3 regions of the Rhodococcus sp. PAMC28707 genome follow, and region 1 is predicted to be linked to each of the others. Evidence: riboswitches for the same ligand, from Rfam matches in the RefSeq annotation. Region 1 holds a riboswitch; each other region holds the start of a gene.

Region 1 (4,782 bases):
TGGCATATAAGCGCACGGGGGTGCCTCGACGATTCCGCTGTCAGGGGTGTCGAGACCAGCAATCATATTGAAAACTGTGCTCTTGCCCGAGCCGCTCGGACCGATGACGGAAACGAACTCTCCGGGTTCGACGTCGAAGCTGACTCCGTCGAGAATTGTCCGGTCGCCGTAGGACTTCGTGAGTCCGGACAGATGCACGGCCGTCATCGCGGCCGACTGTCCTGCGCCCATGGGGCGACGACGCGTTCGACGGCGTAGGTCAGCAGGAAGAGCGTCACACTGATGACGGCGGTGACGAGCACCGCCGCCAGGACGAGGTCGGTGCGGAACGAGTTCTTCTGCTGGCTCATGTATATCCCGAGTCCGGCGCTGGCTCCTGCGTATTCGGCGAAGATGGCACCCACGACGGCGTACGTGATTCCGATACGAAGCGAGGTGAAGAAGCGGGGCATCGCAGAGGGCAGACGAATATATCGAAACTGCTGCCAGCGGGTTGCGCCCATGCTCGCCAGGAGTGCGCGCGCATCTCGATCGGCTGCCGCGAATCCTTCGATGAGGCCGATGGCCATGGGAAAGAACGTGGCGAGCGCGATCACGAGAATCTTGGGAAGTAGTCCGAAGCCGAACCAGATGATCAGTAGTGGGGCAATTGCGATGATCGGAAGCGTCTGTGAGATCACGAACAGCGGCACCACTGCTCGTCGGAGCCATGGTGAGAAGTCGACTGCGACGGCAAGTATCCAGGCAACTACCAGGGATACTGCAAATCCGAGAATGGTGACCTGCAGAGTTGCTGCTGCGTTTTCGGCGATTGCGTCGCGCTGCGCCCAACCCTGAGCCACGATTCTCGACGGCGAGGGGAGTACCTGTGGTCGGATCCCGCTGAGCTGGACGTAGACCTGCCATCCGATAACGAGCACCACGACGATGGTGACCGATGGCATGGCCCAACGGATTGCAGCCCCGATTCGCGGTCTACGCTTCGCCGGCCGTTCGACAGCGCCGAACGCCGCGCTACTGAGCGCCGAGGAAGTCATCGGTGAAGTAGGTGGACCAGTCGGGCTCGGTGTCGACGGCGGTGCCGCCTTGATCGACCAGGACACCGTTCTCGTACAGGAATCTCGAATATTCGGTCCATTTGTCGAGGTTCTGTCGCCCGACTGCCCCCGACTCGTCCAGCATGTAGCGGTCGGCGAGCATCTGCTGGCTTTCGAAGACCAATTGCTCGTCCGTGAAGGCCCCTGGATTCGCATCGATGATGTCCTGCGCGGCGCGGACCGGATCGTCTGCCGCGAGTTGGTAGCCGCGTTGAAGCGCCTGGACGAATTTCTTGGCCTCGTCGGGATGGCTTGCCAGCCAGTTCTCGTTACCGTTGACTGTGAGGGCATAGGCGTCGGGGAAGCCGTAGTCGGTGTAGTCGAAGTATTTCATCGGAGTACCGCTGTGCTCGGCCTCGATACCCTCCCACGCCAGGTAGGACACGGTGAAGTCCGCTGTGCCCGAATACACGGCCTCGTAGGCCGATGTTCCGAGCACGACGGTGTCGTACTCACCTGCGCCGCCGTCGTTTTGAATGACTTGGCGTAGTCCGGCCTTCTCTCCGGTATCACCGAAGCCTGCGTAGACTTTGCCGTCCAGGGCTTTCGGGCTCGGTATGTCTTCGCGGTCGGCTTTCACGCCGATTCCGGTGGCCCAGTGTTGCAGCGGCGCCAGTACCGAAATGATTTGAGCTCCTGCTGTTTTCGCGAATGTAGTCGAACTCTGCGTGCTGATGCCGAACTCGGCGTTGCCCGCGTCGACCAGCGTGTCCGGGGATGTGCTGTTGTAAGGCAGTATTTCGACGTCGAGTCCGGCGTCGGCGAAGTACCCCTCCTGTATAGCAACGTACAGCCCGGTGTGGTTGGTGTTAGGCGTCCAGTCGAGCGCGAAGCGGATGGTGTCGGAGTCAGTGGATTGTGCACACGAAGTCAGTGAAGTAATGGTGGCGACGGCAACTGCGATGGCGCCGATCCTTCGGAAGAGTGTCACAGTGCTACCTCCAACGCAGCAATCCCGGAAGAGGGAAGTGGCCACGGTGTCGGGTGAAGTGCACTGTCCCAGAACATCGATTCGTACCGCGTCGCGATGACGAACGAGTCGATCATGGCACTTCGTTGAGCATCGGTAGCGAGCCGAGCGGCGTCGTCCACCAGTAGGCGCGCGCAATCGACGGCATCACGGAACTCATCGGAGTTGTACGCCGAAACCCATTGTGCGTAGGGATGATTCGGATCATGGTGGAGAACCCGTTTGGCCGATGTCGAAAGGCGAACGGCCACGTCGGCATAGATCCAGAAGCATGGCAGGATCGCCGCCGCCGCAACGGGATAAGGCTCGGTGGCGGCGGTTGCTACCAAGTACGAGACGTACCCGAGGCAGGTGGGTGAATGCGTGGCCTGCGCGTTCGCCGTGGGGAGCGCGTCACCGGAGAGCAGTGACTCGTGAAGCGTTGCCTCCTCGACTGCGCTCGCCGCGGAGGTGGCCCAAAAGGCGGCAGTCGCCGTGTCCGGCGCTTTCGATGCCAGAATGGCCAGCGCCTTCGCGTATCCCGCCAGATACAGCCGATCCTGTTCGAGATACGTCCGGAACGCGTCGAGCGGTAGCTTGCCCTCGCCCAGCAGCGTCAGAAATTCGAGTTGGTCGATCGAGTGACGCAACGAAGTCGTTGCGGTCCACATCAGATCCGTGTGACGGACAGAGTCCATCGAGTTTACAGGCGCAGTCATCGCCTTGACATCCCTTCGTCAGCATTACCTGCATCAGGTTCGACGGGTGTGATCTCAGCATCCGCATGTACGGACGCACCCCGTGTCAGAACATCGCCGACCCTAGCACCCTTGGCCGGTGACGCAGTGTGAGCGGGCCGTAGACCTCTCCGCGCGCAACCGTGTCGACTACGACCGAACGGTGAGGTGGTGGCGCAGAATCGGTTGCTCTGTAGCTCGACTTCCCGAACGTGACCGGATCCTCGATGCCAGGTGGTGGCCCGCAGCATTTCGTTTACCCAGGATTCATACCCGGTATCTGATGTGAGGTCGCGCGCCGGCGAAACGCTCGTTGGAAATTGCGTCTACTTCAGCTCGAATACCTTGTCCGACACCGTGAAACCATGGCCGACCTGATCCAGGCAGGTGACCCCGGACGACTCCTCGACTCGGCATTCGAGCCCATTGGAACGTCCACTTCCGGGTATGGCGAGGGTGAGCCCGTACGGCAGTTGTTTCGCAGGCCCGTCGAACCGATGAAAGCGCGGATCGCCCGAGCTGAGAAACCTGGCTGGGGATCCGGCAGTGATCTCGACGGTGTTGGGAGCCACCGAGGACTCTGGAGCACCACTTCCCGCCACCCGCGGCACCGAGCGAGGAAACTCGCCATGACACCCAGCGATCGAGGTCTCGGTGACGACGATCGCGCATTCGAACTTGCCACTCGGGCTGGTGAAGTAGAAGAACCCGGCAGTGCTCTCGTACTGGGACGGGTCGGCGGTCGGCGGGGGACTGCTCGTTGTCGATTTGGCGGGGGTCGTCGACGCGGTTGTGGTTGGGGCAGCCGAGGTCATCGGCGACGGGGGAGTAGCGGGCGTCGTGCGGACCACCGACGGTGGGTCGGTGTCGACCGTGGCAAGCGGCGCCGTCGCGCTGCCGTCGACATCGGACCCGCATCCGGCAAGAACCAGGAAGGACGCGGCAGCAACGGCTGCGCCGTATGCGCGTAGTCGGTTCATCTCGCCAGCTTAAAGCGGACGGATCGATCTCAGGAATTGGTACCTTGACCAGGATCGGATGGGTATACGTCGGATACGGAGGAATGCCTTGACCGAAGTCGAGCAAGCCGGCATTTGGACATGTCAGGTACACACTCCGGACGGCGATGTGATCGGGTACCGCGACGGCACACACTTCGTCTGGAAGGGAATCCCATACGCGGCTGCGACCGACGGCAAACATCGCTTCAGGTCGCCGCGGCCCGTGGAACCGTGGGCAGGAGCCCGGGATTGTCGAAATTTCGGTGATGTCGCACCCCAAGGCAAAGATAATCCGGTGCCGATCGATCCGGCGATCCCGATGTCGGAGGACTGTCTGTCGGTGAATGTCTGGGCCCCCGAGCCCGACGGTCGACCTCGGCCGGTGATGGTGTGGATTCACGGCGGTGCCTACTCGCTCGGTTCCTCTGCACAGAGCGTCTACGACGGCAGGAGGCTCGCCGAACTCGGTGACCTGGTGCTCGTCACCGTCAACTATCGCGTCGGTGCTTTCGGATTCCTCGACTTGTCGTCGTTCTCCACAGCGGAGACGGTCTTCGAGACGAATCTCGGCTTGCGTGATCAGATCGCGGCACTCGAATGGGTGCAGCGTTGCGTGGAATCGTTCGGTGGTGATCCGTCGAACGTGACCGTGTTCGGCGAGTCCTCGGGTGGCGCGTCGGTCACGACACTGATGACCTCGCCGAAGGCCGAGGGACTGTTTCACCGCGCTATCGTGCAAAGTGCGCCCGCGACGTCGGTGTACGGACCGGAACGCGCGGCGGCCGTGGCCACGAGATTCCTCGAACTCGTGGATATCACTCCGGATCGAATCGGGGAGTTGAAAACCGTCGACTTCATGCGTCTCGTCGAGGCGGGCGACACCCTGTGTTACGAGGTCCCGACGCGGGTGCCGGGCACATTGGGGCTCGCGCCGGTGGTCGACGGAGATATCGTCCCGCGGTATCCCGTTGCAGCGTTCCAAAAGGGATACTCGCACC
Region 2 (4,782 bases), 470 kb from region 1:
GTCGACGGTCGGCATCGGTGGGGCATTCTGACCGGCTGCTCCGGGCGGTATCGGCCGGAGACTGGCGGTGGGGCGATCGCACTGGGGATCCGGGGTCGACGGCTCGGGAGATGCGGTCACCGGTCCTGCGCCGTCGGGCAGCGGTGGTTCGGTGTAGCTGACGGCAGGGACGTCCGGTACCGCGTCCTCGGTTGCGCATCCCGCGATCAGTGCGCCGACGATCGCGAGGATGGCGAACGAGAAACGAAGGGGAACGCACTGTTTCACAGGTACTCACGCAACCTCGGAATGAGCCCTGCTCCGACCGCTGCAGCAGCAGTGATCGCGAGGACGATCGCGCCCGAGGCAAGTCCGGTCAGCACCGACTTGGCGCGAACCACATTGCCGCGCAGCTCAGCACGGGCATCGTCGATTCCGTTGTCGAGCATCGTGTCGAGCAAGCGGAATTGGGTCGAGGAATCCTGCACACCGTTGCCGGTGGCCACGGTGACAGCAGTAGTGAAGTCGCCGACGGCGAGTGCCTGATCTATCCGCTCGTGCGAGGCCTTCCACGCGGCGACCGACCCGGTCATATCGGCATTGTCGGCAAACAGTTCGGTCAAACGATCGGTGTTCTGCGCGAACTCCGCGTCGAACTCTCTGGTGCTACCGCGTCGTATCAGGTTGAGTGTTTCGTCGGCGCGGGCCTGCTGCGCCAGGATGAACCCGGAAGTCAGTTTCTGCAGCGGAGCGACACCGCGGTTCAGCGCGCGGTCGGTGGCTATCGAAGAAGTCAGCCCCGCCACCAACATCCACCCGAGTAGGAGCGAGATCGCCAGGGAGGCGCCGAGAAATCCCGCGTTGAGCTTTCGGCGGGTGCGGGTAGAAAGGTATATCTGTGCGAGCACCAGCAATATCAGGCACACCACAACGAGACCGATCGCCACGAACGGTGGATTGACGAAGCGTTCCTGGTCGTTAGATACCCGAGCGGCCTGCTCGGCGTAGAGGCGTTCGGCACGGGGCAGCAACGAGGTCTGCATCTGCGTCGACGCCTCACCCAGGTACGCCGCACCGACGGGATTGCCACTGCGATTATTGGCACGGGCGGTCTCCACCAGTCCGGTATACACCGGCAGGCCCGCGCCGATCTCCATGAGAACTGTCCGTGCTTCGTCGTCCGAAACCGCGAGCCCGTCGGATGCCCGGATCAATTCGGTGCCGGCATTTCCGATCGCCTGGGTGTATCGATCGCGAACGTCCCTGGGCTCGAGCCCGCCGGCGATGAATGCAGTCGAGGCAGCCGCGTCGGCAACGGACAGTGCGCCGTAGAGGTTCTGCGCCGAGTTGGCGAGTGGCTCGGTCCGAACGAGAAGCGTGTCGAGCGTCCGGGCTCGCTCGGATACCGAGATGGCGGTAACGGTGCCGGTGACTACGAAAGCGATGATGAGTATCAGTCCCAGAGCGATCATGCGCGCCGGCGTGGACCGAATCAGACGCTGCAGTTCGCGTCGAGAATCGGCCTCCGACGTCACGGCAGCCGTCGTAGGAGGTACGGCAGCCGAGGGCGTAGTGCCGACCACAATCACAGTACCGAGCATATAAGCCGGAGCGACCGTCCGTACGCCTACCGGAAGGTTGACCTAGGGTGTCGGTATGCGTGGCGACGGTGACGGGTGGGTTGTTGGTGAGAACGGCACGCGGCACTGGGGCAAGCACGGCGCGGCTGGGCTATTACTGCGGGCGCCCTCGCCGCACGGTGAGCCGACGGTCCTCCTGCAGCACCGGGCGCTGTGGAGCCATCAAGGTGGGACGTGGGCGTTGCCGGGGGGCGCAAAGGACTCGCACGAAACGAACGTGCACGCCGCTGTTCGTGAAGCGGACGAGGAAGCTGGAATCGGTGCCGAGAACGTCTTCGTGCGCGGGGAAGTCGAGACGGCGCGGATGGCGAGCGGATGGTCCTACACGACTGTCGTCGCCGACGCGGCCACCCAACTCGACACCACGATGAACGGTGAGAGCACCGAACTTCGGTGGGTTCCGGAGGACATGGTCGATCAACTTCCACTGCACCCGGGATTCGCCGCCAGTTGGGCCTCCCTGCGCATCAGCCCGCTGCGAGTTCTGCTGGACACCGCGAACGTACTCGGCTCGAGGCCCGACGGTTGGTGGCGCGATCGCAGCGGCGCAACCGGCAAGTTGCTGAGCTCACTGGCGGGCACCCTTCCGCGAACCGTCGAGCTGCCGGGTGTCGGCTTCGGTTGGCTCACCCGGATCGAGGCAGTCCTCGAAGGTGAAGCACGAGCAGCACAGTTCGAGGACATCAGAGTCCCCGTCATCCACGCCGCCGGCAGTGGGGACGACGAACTCGCATCACAGGCAGCGGCGTCGACGACACTCACTGCTTTGGTCACCGCTGACCGCGGACTGCAGCAACGGCTCCCGACGTCGGTGCAGGTGCTCTCGCCGTCGATCGTGCTGGGCTGGCTCGGCTGACCAGACGGATTCTGTCAGCCCTGCAACGCGAGGTCAGCCCTGCAACGCGAGGTCAGCCCTGCAACGCGAGCTTGAGCTCCCGTGCAGCTGCCTGTGGATCCCGAGCTTTGGTGATGGCCCTTACGACGACGATGCGATCCGCGCCCGCGGCAAGAACTTCGTTTACGTTCTCGGCGTCGATCCCTCCGATGGCGAACCACGGCCGCGTCGGAGCGGATTCCGCGGTGCTGCGCAACAGGTCCAGACCGGCTGCTTTCCGGTCCGGTTTGGTCGGTGTGGCCCAGATCGGCCCGGTAGCGAAATAGTCGACGCCGTCCTCGATGGCAGCGAGAGCGGCCTGGCTGCGATTCTGTGTCGACCGCCCGATGACGACGTCGGGGCCGAGGATCTGGCGCGCATAGTGAACCGGTAGATCGCCCTGGCCGAGATGCAGCACGTCGGCGCCCGATGCGAGGGCAAGGTCGGCGCGGTCGTTGACTGCGAGGAGCGCACCGTGGCGTGTGGTGGCGGCCGACAGAATTGCCAGCGCAGCCAGCTCGTCTTTGGCTTCGAGCGGGCCGAACGTGCGCTCGCCTTCGGAGTTCTTGTCGCGAAGTTGAATGACGTCGACGCCACCGGACAGTGCGGCCTCGGCGAACTGAGCGAGATCGCCGTGCTCGCGTCGAGCATCGGTGCACAGATAAAGCCGAGCTGATGTCAAACGCTCACGCGCTTCCGGGTTGCGGATGATCCGATCGCTTTGCACACCGGCAACGGTAGTCTGTTGGCGAGAGTCGATACACGGGAGTCCCGAGGTACGTGGGGCTGAGAGTGGACACGCCAGTCCTTACCGTCAATACCTGAACCGGATCATGCCGGCGCAGGGAGTGAGGTGGTGAGAAGTGCCCAAGAGCCTTTCCGTGGTCGGTGGCGGAGTGATCGGCTTGGCAGTGGCCGCACGATCTGCGCGCGAGGGCTGGTCCGTGCGGCTCCACGACCCGTCGGTCGGCACCGGCGCATCATGGGTGGCAGGGGGAATGCTCGCGCCGCTGTCCGAGGGATGGCCGGGCGAACACGAACTGCTCGAGCTCGGCGCGCATTCCCTCGCCAGGTGGCCCGAATTCGCACGAGCACTTCCTGGCCCGTCGGTGTTCTCCGCTACCGGATCACTGACAGTCGCCCTCGATGCAGCCGACGCGACGGACCTGCGAACCATTGCCGATTGGGTCGGGAAGCAGGGGCACGAGCTCGAGATCCTCGGTCGGGCCCAGATCCGAGAGCTCGAACCTTCCCTCGCACCGAACATTCGTCTCGGCCTGCTGGCACCCACCGAACTGGCCGTCGACAACCGCATGCTGCTCGAGGCACTGCAGACCGCAGCGATGAGCGGCGGCGTCGAATTCTCCACCGACACCGTCACCGATCTCGACGCACTGACGACCGACCGCATCGTGTTGGCAGCAGGCGCCCAAACCTCCGCGCTACTCACCGATGTACCGGTCCGGGCCGTCAAAGGCGAAATACTGCGTCTACGACGCAGACCCAGTGCCACACCTGCGCCGACCCGAACGATCCGCGGCAGCGTCCACGGACGCGCGATCTACCTGGTACCGCGCGGAGACGGATTGGTTCTCGGGGCCACACAATACGAATCGGGTCAGGACACCCAGGTCACCGTCGCAGGCGTCCGTGACCTCATCGCCGACGCAGAGCGGTTGCTGCCGGGCCTCGGCGAATACGAACTTCACGAATGTGCGGCAGGCCTGCGCCCGATGAGCCCCGATGGGTTGCCACTCATCGGCAAGATCTCCGACCGCGTCATCGTCGCCTCGGGCCACGGCCGCAATGGAATCCTGTTGACGCCCATCACCGCAGACGCCGTCGCTGCACTACTGGAAGACGACGCACTCATCGAAGCGAAGGCCGCAGACCCGGCCCGATTCACCACAGATAGGAAACCATGACTGCTCTGGCAATAGGTGTCACCGTCAACGGCGAGGACCACCTCCTGACCGAAGAGATGACGATGCGTCAACTGCTCGAACATCTTTCGATGCCACCGAAGGGAATCGCCGTCGCCGTCGACGGCATGGTGCTCCCGAAGAGCCGTTGGGATTCGACGATGGTGGGCAAAGGCTGGACCGTCGACGTGCTGACGGCGGTGCAGGGTGGTTGATTCGCTGAAGATCGCGGACAGGACGTTCGACTCGCGCCTGGTCATGGGCACCGGTGGAGCGGCGAATCTCACGGTTCTCGAAGAAGCCCTCGTGGCCTCCGGTACCGAATTGACCACCGTGGCAATGCGTCGCGTCGACGCCGCGGGTGGCA
Region 3 (4,782 bases), 920 kb from region 1:
CGTTCGTCAGATCGGCCGCGCACGCGCCGGGAGGGACGAGGGGTTCGGCGGCAGCCGGGACGCTGTCCCCGTACACGATCATCACGGACCCGAGAACAACAGCGGCACTCACGACGGCCATTCGCTTCGACATACTTCCCCTTCTGCGGATGCACCACCCGTGCCAGCGCATCATGCCAGATTCTCGCGCAATGAGCGCGAAGAGTATTCCTTACGAAAGAGATCACGTGACTGAAGAATTGGCACGACTTCGTCGACGAAGTCGTCGAGACTGTCCGGGTACAGCGGTGGCATCAGATTGAAGCCGTCGGCAGCTCCTCTTCGCACCCACTCCGAGATCTCGTCGGCGATCGATTCCGGCGTCCCGATCATCGTGGCGTGCCCTCCACCCGCTGCGAGTGTCCCGAGAAGCTGACGGACAGTCGGGTCATCTTTGGCGATTATCCGCAGGATCGTCTCGTATCGACCGTGCGGCCCGGTGAACTCCTCGATCGGCGGAAGAGCAGGAACCGGTGCGTCGAGCTCCCAATCGCTGCAATCCTGCTCCACGAACATCCCCAGTGTGCGCAACGACTGCTCGACGGGAAGCAGTGCATCGAGCTCGGCCTTCTTCGCACGGGCCTCGCTCATCGTCGACCCGACGTACGTCACCAGACCCGGCATGATCCCAACGGTCGAGCTGTTTCGTCCGGCAGCATCTATGCGGCGCTTGACATCTGAATAATAGGCGGCGCCGGCCTCGGCATCGTAGGCGACGGCGTAGATCGCCTCCGCGTAGCGGGCCGCGAGATCACGGCCAGGTCCCGACGCGCCCGCCTGGAACAGCACCGGCCGTCCCTGCGGAGACCGCGGGACCGTCAACGGGCCGTCCACCCGAAAGTGCTTGCCGACGTGATCGATGGGATGCACCTTCGCCGGATCCGCATACATTCCCTCGCGATCCAGTACCAGCGCGTCCCGTTCCCAGCTGTCCCATAGCGCGAGGGCAACCTCGACGAATTCCTCTGCGCGTTCGTACCTTTCGACCCGTGCCGGAATGTCCTCGAATCCATGATTGCGCGCCTCGGCGTCGAACATCGAGGTCACGACGTTCCATCCTGCGCGGCCACCACTGATGTGATCGAGCGAGGCGAGCAACCGCGCAGCGTGAAACGGTGTGTAGAACGTCGTGGATATGGTGGTGACCAGGCCGATATGGGTGGTCGTTCCGGCCATCGCCGTCAGGGCTGTGATCGGTTCGAGAAACCAGGTGCCCGCGCCGGCCGGATCACGAACGGAGTGTCCGTCCGCGAAGAACACGGCGTCGAACTTGCCCCGCTCCGCGGTCTGCGCGAGTTCTTGGTAGTAGCTGATATCGCCGAGGTCCTCGACCCTCGAATTCGGGTGACGCCACGCTGCACTGTGATGCCCACAGCCGTAGAGAAATGCGTTGAGGTGCAGCATGTCAGTCCTTGACCAAGCCGCCGTCCACAACCAAATTCTGTCCGGTCACCGACCTCGACCACGGAGACGCGAAGAACAACAGGGCATCTGCGAACTCCTCTGGTGTCACCACTCGCTGCAACGGCGTCGACGCCGCGATGAGGTCGAATACTTCCTCTGGTGTAGCGGCACTGGCGTCGGTGGTCCGCAGTAGGCCACCCGACACCATGTTCACAGTGATACCGTCGCCGCCGAGATCCGCTGCGAGAGTTCGAGTCAGAGACAACAGCGCAGCCTTCGATGCCGTGTAGTCGTGGTACGGCACCACTGGGTTCTGGAAAAGATTGGTGCCCACGTTGATGATTCGGCCGAATCCTGCTGCGCGCATCCCCTTCAGCGCTCGCTGCGTAGTCGTCAGCGCACCACGCACAGTGCCACGGAACTGCGCGTCGAACTCGTCCCATGTGATCGAGTCGGCCTTGCTGCGCGCGTCCCCGTTGAACGAGAAGTCGGCCAACGCGTTGTTGACCACCGTCGTCACGGAGGAACCGAAGTGCGCTTCGGCTTCGGTGAACAACGCGTCCACCTGCTCGGCGTCGGTGATGTCTGCTTGGATCGCTATCCCGCCGATCTCTGACGCCAGCGCCTCCGCCGAGACTCGACTGTTGCGGTAGTTCACCACGACGCGAGCGCCTTCTCGCGCGAATGCCCTGGCCACCGCGGTGCCCAGACCTCTGCCCGCTCCGGTGACGACTACTGTCTGCTCGTCCAACTTTTTCGACTGGATGTTCATGTCAGGCCTTTCGCTCTTCCGGCCCACACCGCGCAGAGCATGCACGTATCACACGTGCAGACATCCCTACGCTGGTGTTGACCAGATCAGGTTCGACGGGTGTGTTCTCAGCCGTTAGGCACCCCGTGTCGAAGAGGACTGTAACCTCTTGTCGAATATCCGTCTATCTAGGATCGATCATAGAAAGCCGTATAGATACCGGACAAGTCGGGTTTGTACACGTCCGGACCCTTATTGACGCCCTGCGCCTAGCGCAGCACCACCCAGCCGTGGGGTGGAACCCTGGTGGATCCGCCGCCCACTTGTGCGTCGCCGGACAATATCTCACCGGCCACGCGGTACGTCACTTCCTCGTCGCCGAGGTTCAACGCCACGTGCAACTGCTCGTCACCCGAGTGGACGCGGTACAACATCGCGGTATTGGACAGCTCCACCGTCTCGGTGCGCGCCTCGACGAGCCAGGGATGCCTGCGGCGAAGCCCGATCAGCTGCTGATGCAGACGGAAGGTCGGCCAACCGTACGGGGCGAGTTCCTCTCTGCTGCTAGGAAATTCCGGCCGTACCTCGTCATCGCCACCGACACGTTCCTCTTTCGCGCCACGGAAGCCCTGTTCGTCGCCGTAGTAGATCATCGGCATGCCCCCGACCGTGAACAGGACCACGAGCGCATGCTCGAGATGGCGTTCGTCGGTGATGGTGCTGGCGATGCGGGCCACGTCGTGATTACCGACGAACGTAGCCGGAACGAACGTCTCGAGCCACTCGTTGTGACGCCCGAGCGCGTGCGACAACTCGAAAAAGTTCCTTTCCGAGATTGCACTCCACGACGCTTTCCACAGCTCGTACTGAGTCACCGAATCCAGTGAGCTCGCCTTCACGATGGCTGCATAATCACCGTGGATGACCTCACCGAGGAAGTAGGCGTCGGGGAACTTTTGCCGAACCTTCGGAATGACCGCCGCCCAGAACCGCGGCGGCACAGCGTATGCCGCGTCGAGACGCCACCCGTCTGCACCCCGTTCGAGCCAGTGCGACATGACATCGACGACATACTGCTCGACCGCGGCGCTGTCATGGTTGAGCGTCACCAGTTCATCGTGGCCCTCGAAATTGCGATGAGTCGGTCTCGCCCCGGACCAGTCGAGATGGAACCACTCGGACTCCGGCGAATCCGGTCCTGCTTCGAGCGCCTGTACGAACCGCGGAAATGCTTGTGCCACATGGTTGAATACGCCATCGAGCATGACCCGCAGCCCACGCGAATGAGCTTGGTGGATCATGTCGTCGAAGTCGGATTCGGTGCCGAGCCGCGAATCGATGCGAAGGTGATCGATGGTGTCGTATCCATGGCTTGCGGAGGCGAAGATCGGGCCGAGGGCGATTCCCGAGGCCCCGAGTTCCACGGCGTAGTCGAACCAGTCGACGATGCGGTGCAGTCGATGCTCGTCCTCGAGCGAAGCGCCGTCCCAGTTATGGACCGGGGCGCCGACGAATCCCAGGGGATAGATGTGCCACCAGATGGCGTGCTCGACCCAGGCAGGTTGACCGCTCATGCCCGGATCACCGACTCACGACCGAGCTCGGCAGCCCCGGTATGACCCGACAAGCTGGTGACGAGATCGAATTCAGCGAGAATGCAACGCAATACATGCGCCACACCGTCCTGGCCGCCGAGCGCCAATCCATACAGAAACGGCCGTCCCAGCAGCACCGCATCGGCCCCCAACGCAAGCGCCTTCGCCATGTCGGACCCGGTGCGCACACCGGAATCGAACAAAACCGTCAGCTGATCACCGACGGCGTCCACGATCTCCGGCAGCGCGCTCAACGACGAGCGAGCGCCGTCGATCTGGCGGCCACCATGATTGGACACCACGATCCCGTCCACCCCGTGATCGGCGGCTGCCCATCCGTCGGCAACCGTGCAGATTCCCTTCAATACGATCGGTCCGTCCCACTGCTCACGCAGGAACGCCAACTGCGACCAGTTCAACCCAGGGTTGGGGAACATCTGCGCCCAGTGCATGGCTGCAGCAACAGGATTCGCTTCGACCGATTGATCCAGACCCGCAAGAAATGCCGGGTCCGTCAGATAGTTCTCGATCCCGAGGTTCGCCAGAAACGGCAGGTATCCACGGTCGAGGTCGGCCGGCCTCCAGCCGAGAAGCGTCGTGTCGAGCGTCAGTACAAGCGTCGTGAATCCCGATTTCTTGGCTCGCGCGAGGAAGCTGAGGAGAACGGATTCATCTGTGGGCCAGTACAACTGGTACCACCTGGGGGCGTCGCCACCCGCCTCGGCGATCTGCTCGAACGAATGCGAAGCCTGAGTGGAGTGAATGTAGGGCACCGAAAGCTCCGCGGCTGCCCGCACCGTCGCAAGCTCACCGTCCGGATGCGCGAGAGTCTGAACACCCACCGGCGCGATCAGCAGCGGCGCGGGCATCGAGGTGCCGAGCACTGTGACCGCGTGATCTCGTTCCGCTGAACTCCGCAACATGCGCGGGGCGATGCGCCACTCGTCGAACGCATCGCGGTTCGCGCGTGCCGTGGAACCGCTACCTGCGCTG

The links. A riboswitch is a leader RNA that binds a small molecule or an ion and turns the genes downstream of it on or off. The one in region 1 is predicted to bind thiamine pyrophosphate.
Region 2: linked by a shared signal. The riboswitch ahead of thiO (glycine oxidase ThiO) and the one ahead of E5720_RS15450 (TenA family protein) in region 1 are both predicted to bind thiamine pyrophosphate.
Region 3: linked by a shared signal. The riboswitch ahead of E5720_RS11005 (3-oxoacyl-ACP reductase) and the one ahead of E5720_RS15450 (TenA family protein) in region 1 are both predicted to bind thiamine pyrophosphate.

What each region holds. Positions count from the first base shown of each region.
Region 1 is NZ_CP039253.1:3,361,112-3,365,893, forward strand. It holds gene E5720_RS15435 (ABC transporter ATP-binding protein) at 1-207, opposite strand, end outside; gene E5720_RS15440 (ABC transporter permease) at 204-1,037, opposite strand; gene E5720_RS15445 (ABC transporter substrate-binding protein) at 1,015-1,980, opposite strand; gene E5720_RS15450 (TenA family protein) at 2,025-2,765, opposite strand; TPP riboswitch at 2,759-2,858, opposite strand; gene E5720_RS21820 (hypothetical protein) at 3,110-3,763, opposite strand; gene E5720_RS15460 (carboxylesterase/lipase family protein) at 3,852-4,782, shown strand, end outside.
Region 2 is NZ_CP039253.1:2,893,221-2,898,002, forward strand. It holds gene E5720_RS13160 (glutamate ABC transporter substrate-binding protein) at 1-231, opposite strand, end outside; gene E5720_RS13165 (hypothetical protein) at 264-1,568, opposite strand; gene E5720_RS13170 (NUDIX domain-containing protein) at 1,636-2,475, shown strand; gene thiE (thiamine phosphate synthase) at 2,528-3,220, opposite strand; TPP riboswitch at 3,246-3,358, shown strand; gene thiO (glycine oxidase ThiO) at 3,357-4,418, shown strand; gene thiS (sulfur carrier protein ThiS) at 4,415-4,630, shown strand; gene E5720_RS13190 (thiazole synthase) at 4,674-4,782, shown strand, end outside.
Region 3 is NZ_CP039253.1:2,445,236-2,450,017, reverse strand. It holds gene E5720_RS11015 (DUF4185 domain-containing protein) at 1-133, opposite strand, end outside; gene E5720_RS11010 (LLM class flavin-dependent oxidoreductase) at 172-1,443, opposite strand; gene E5720_RS11005 (3-oxoacyl-ACP reductase) at 1,445-2,215, opposite strand; TPP riboswitch at 2,262-2,351, opposite strand; gene E5720_RS11000 (alpha-amylase family glycosyl hydrolase) at 2,464-3,768, opposite strand; gene E5720_RS10995 (alpha-hydroxy-acid oxidizing protein) at 3,765-4,782, opposite strand, start outside.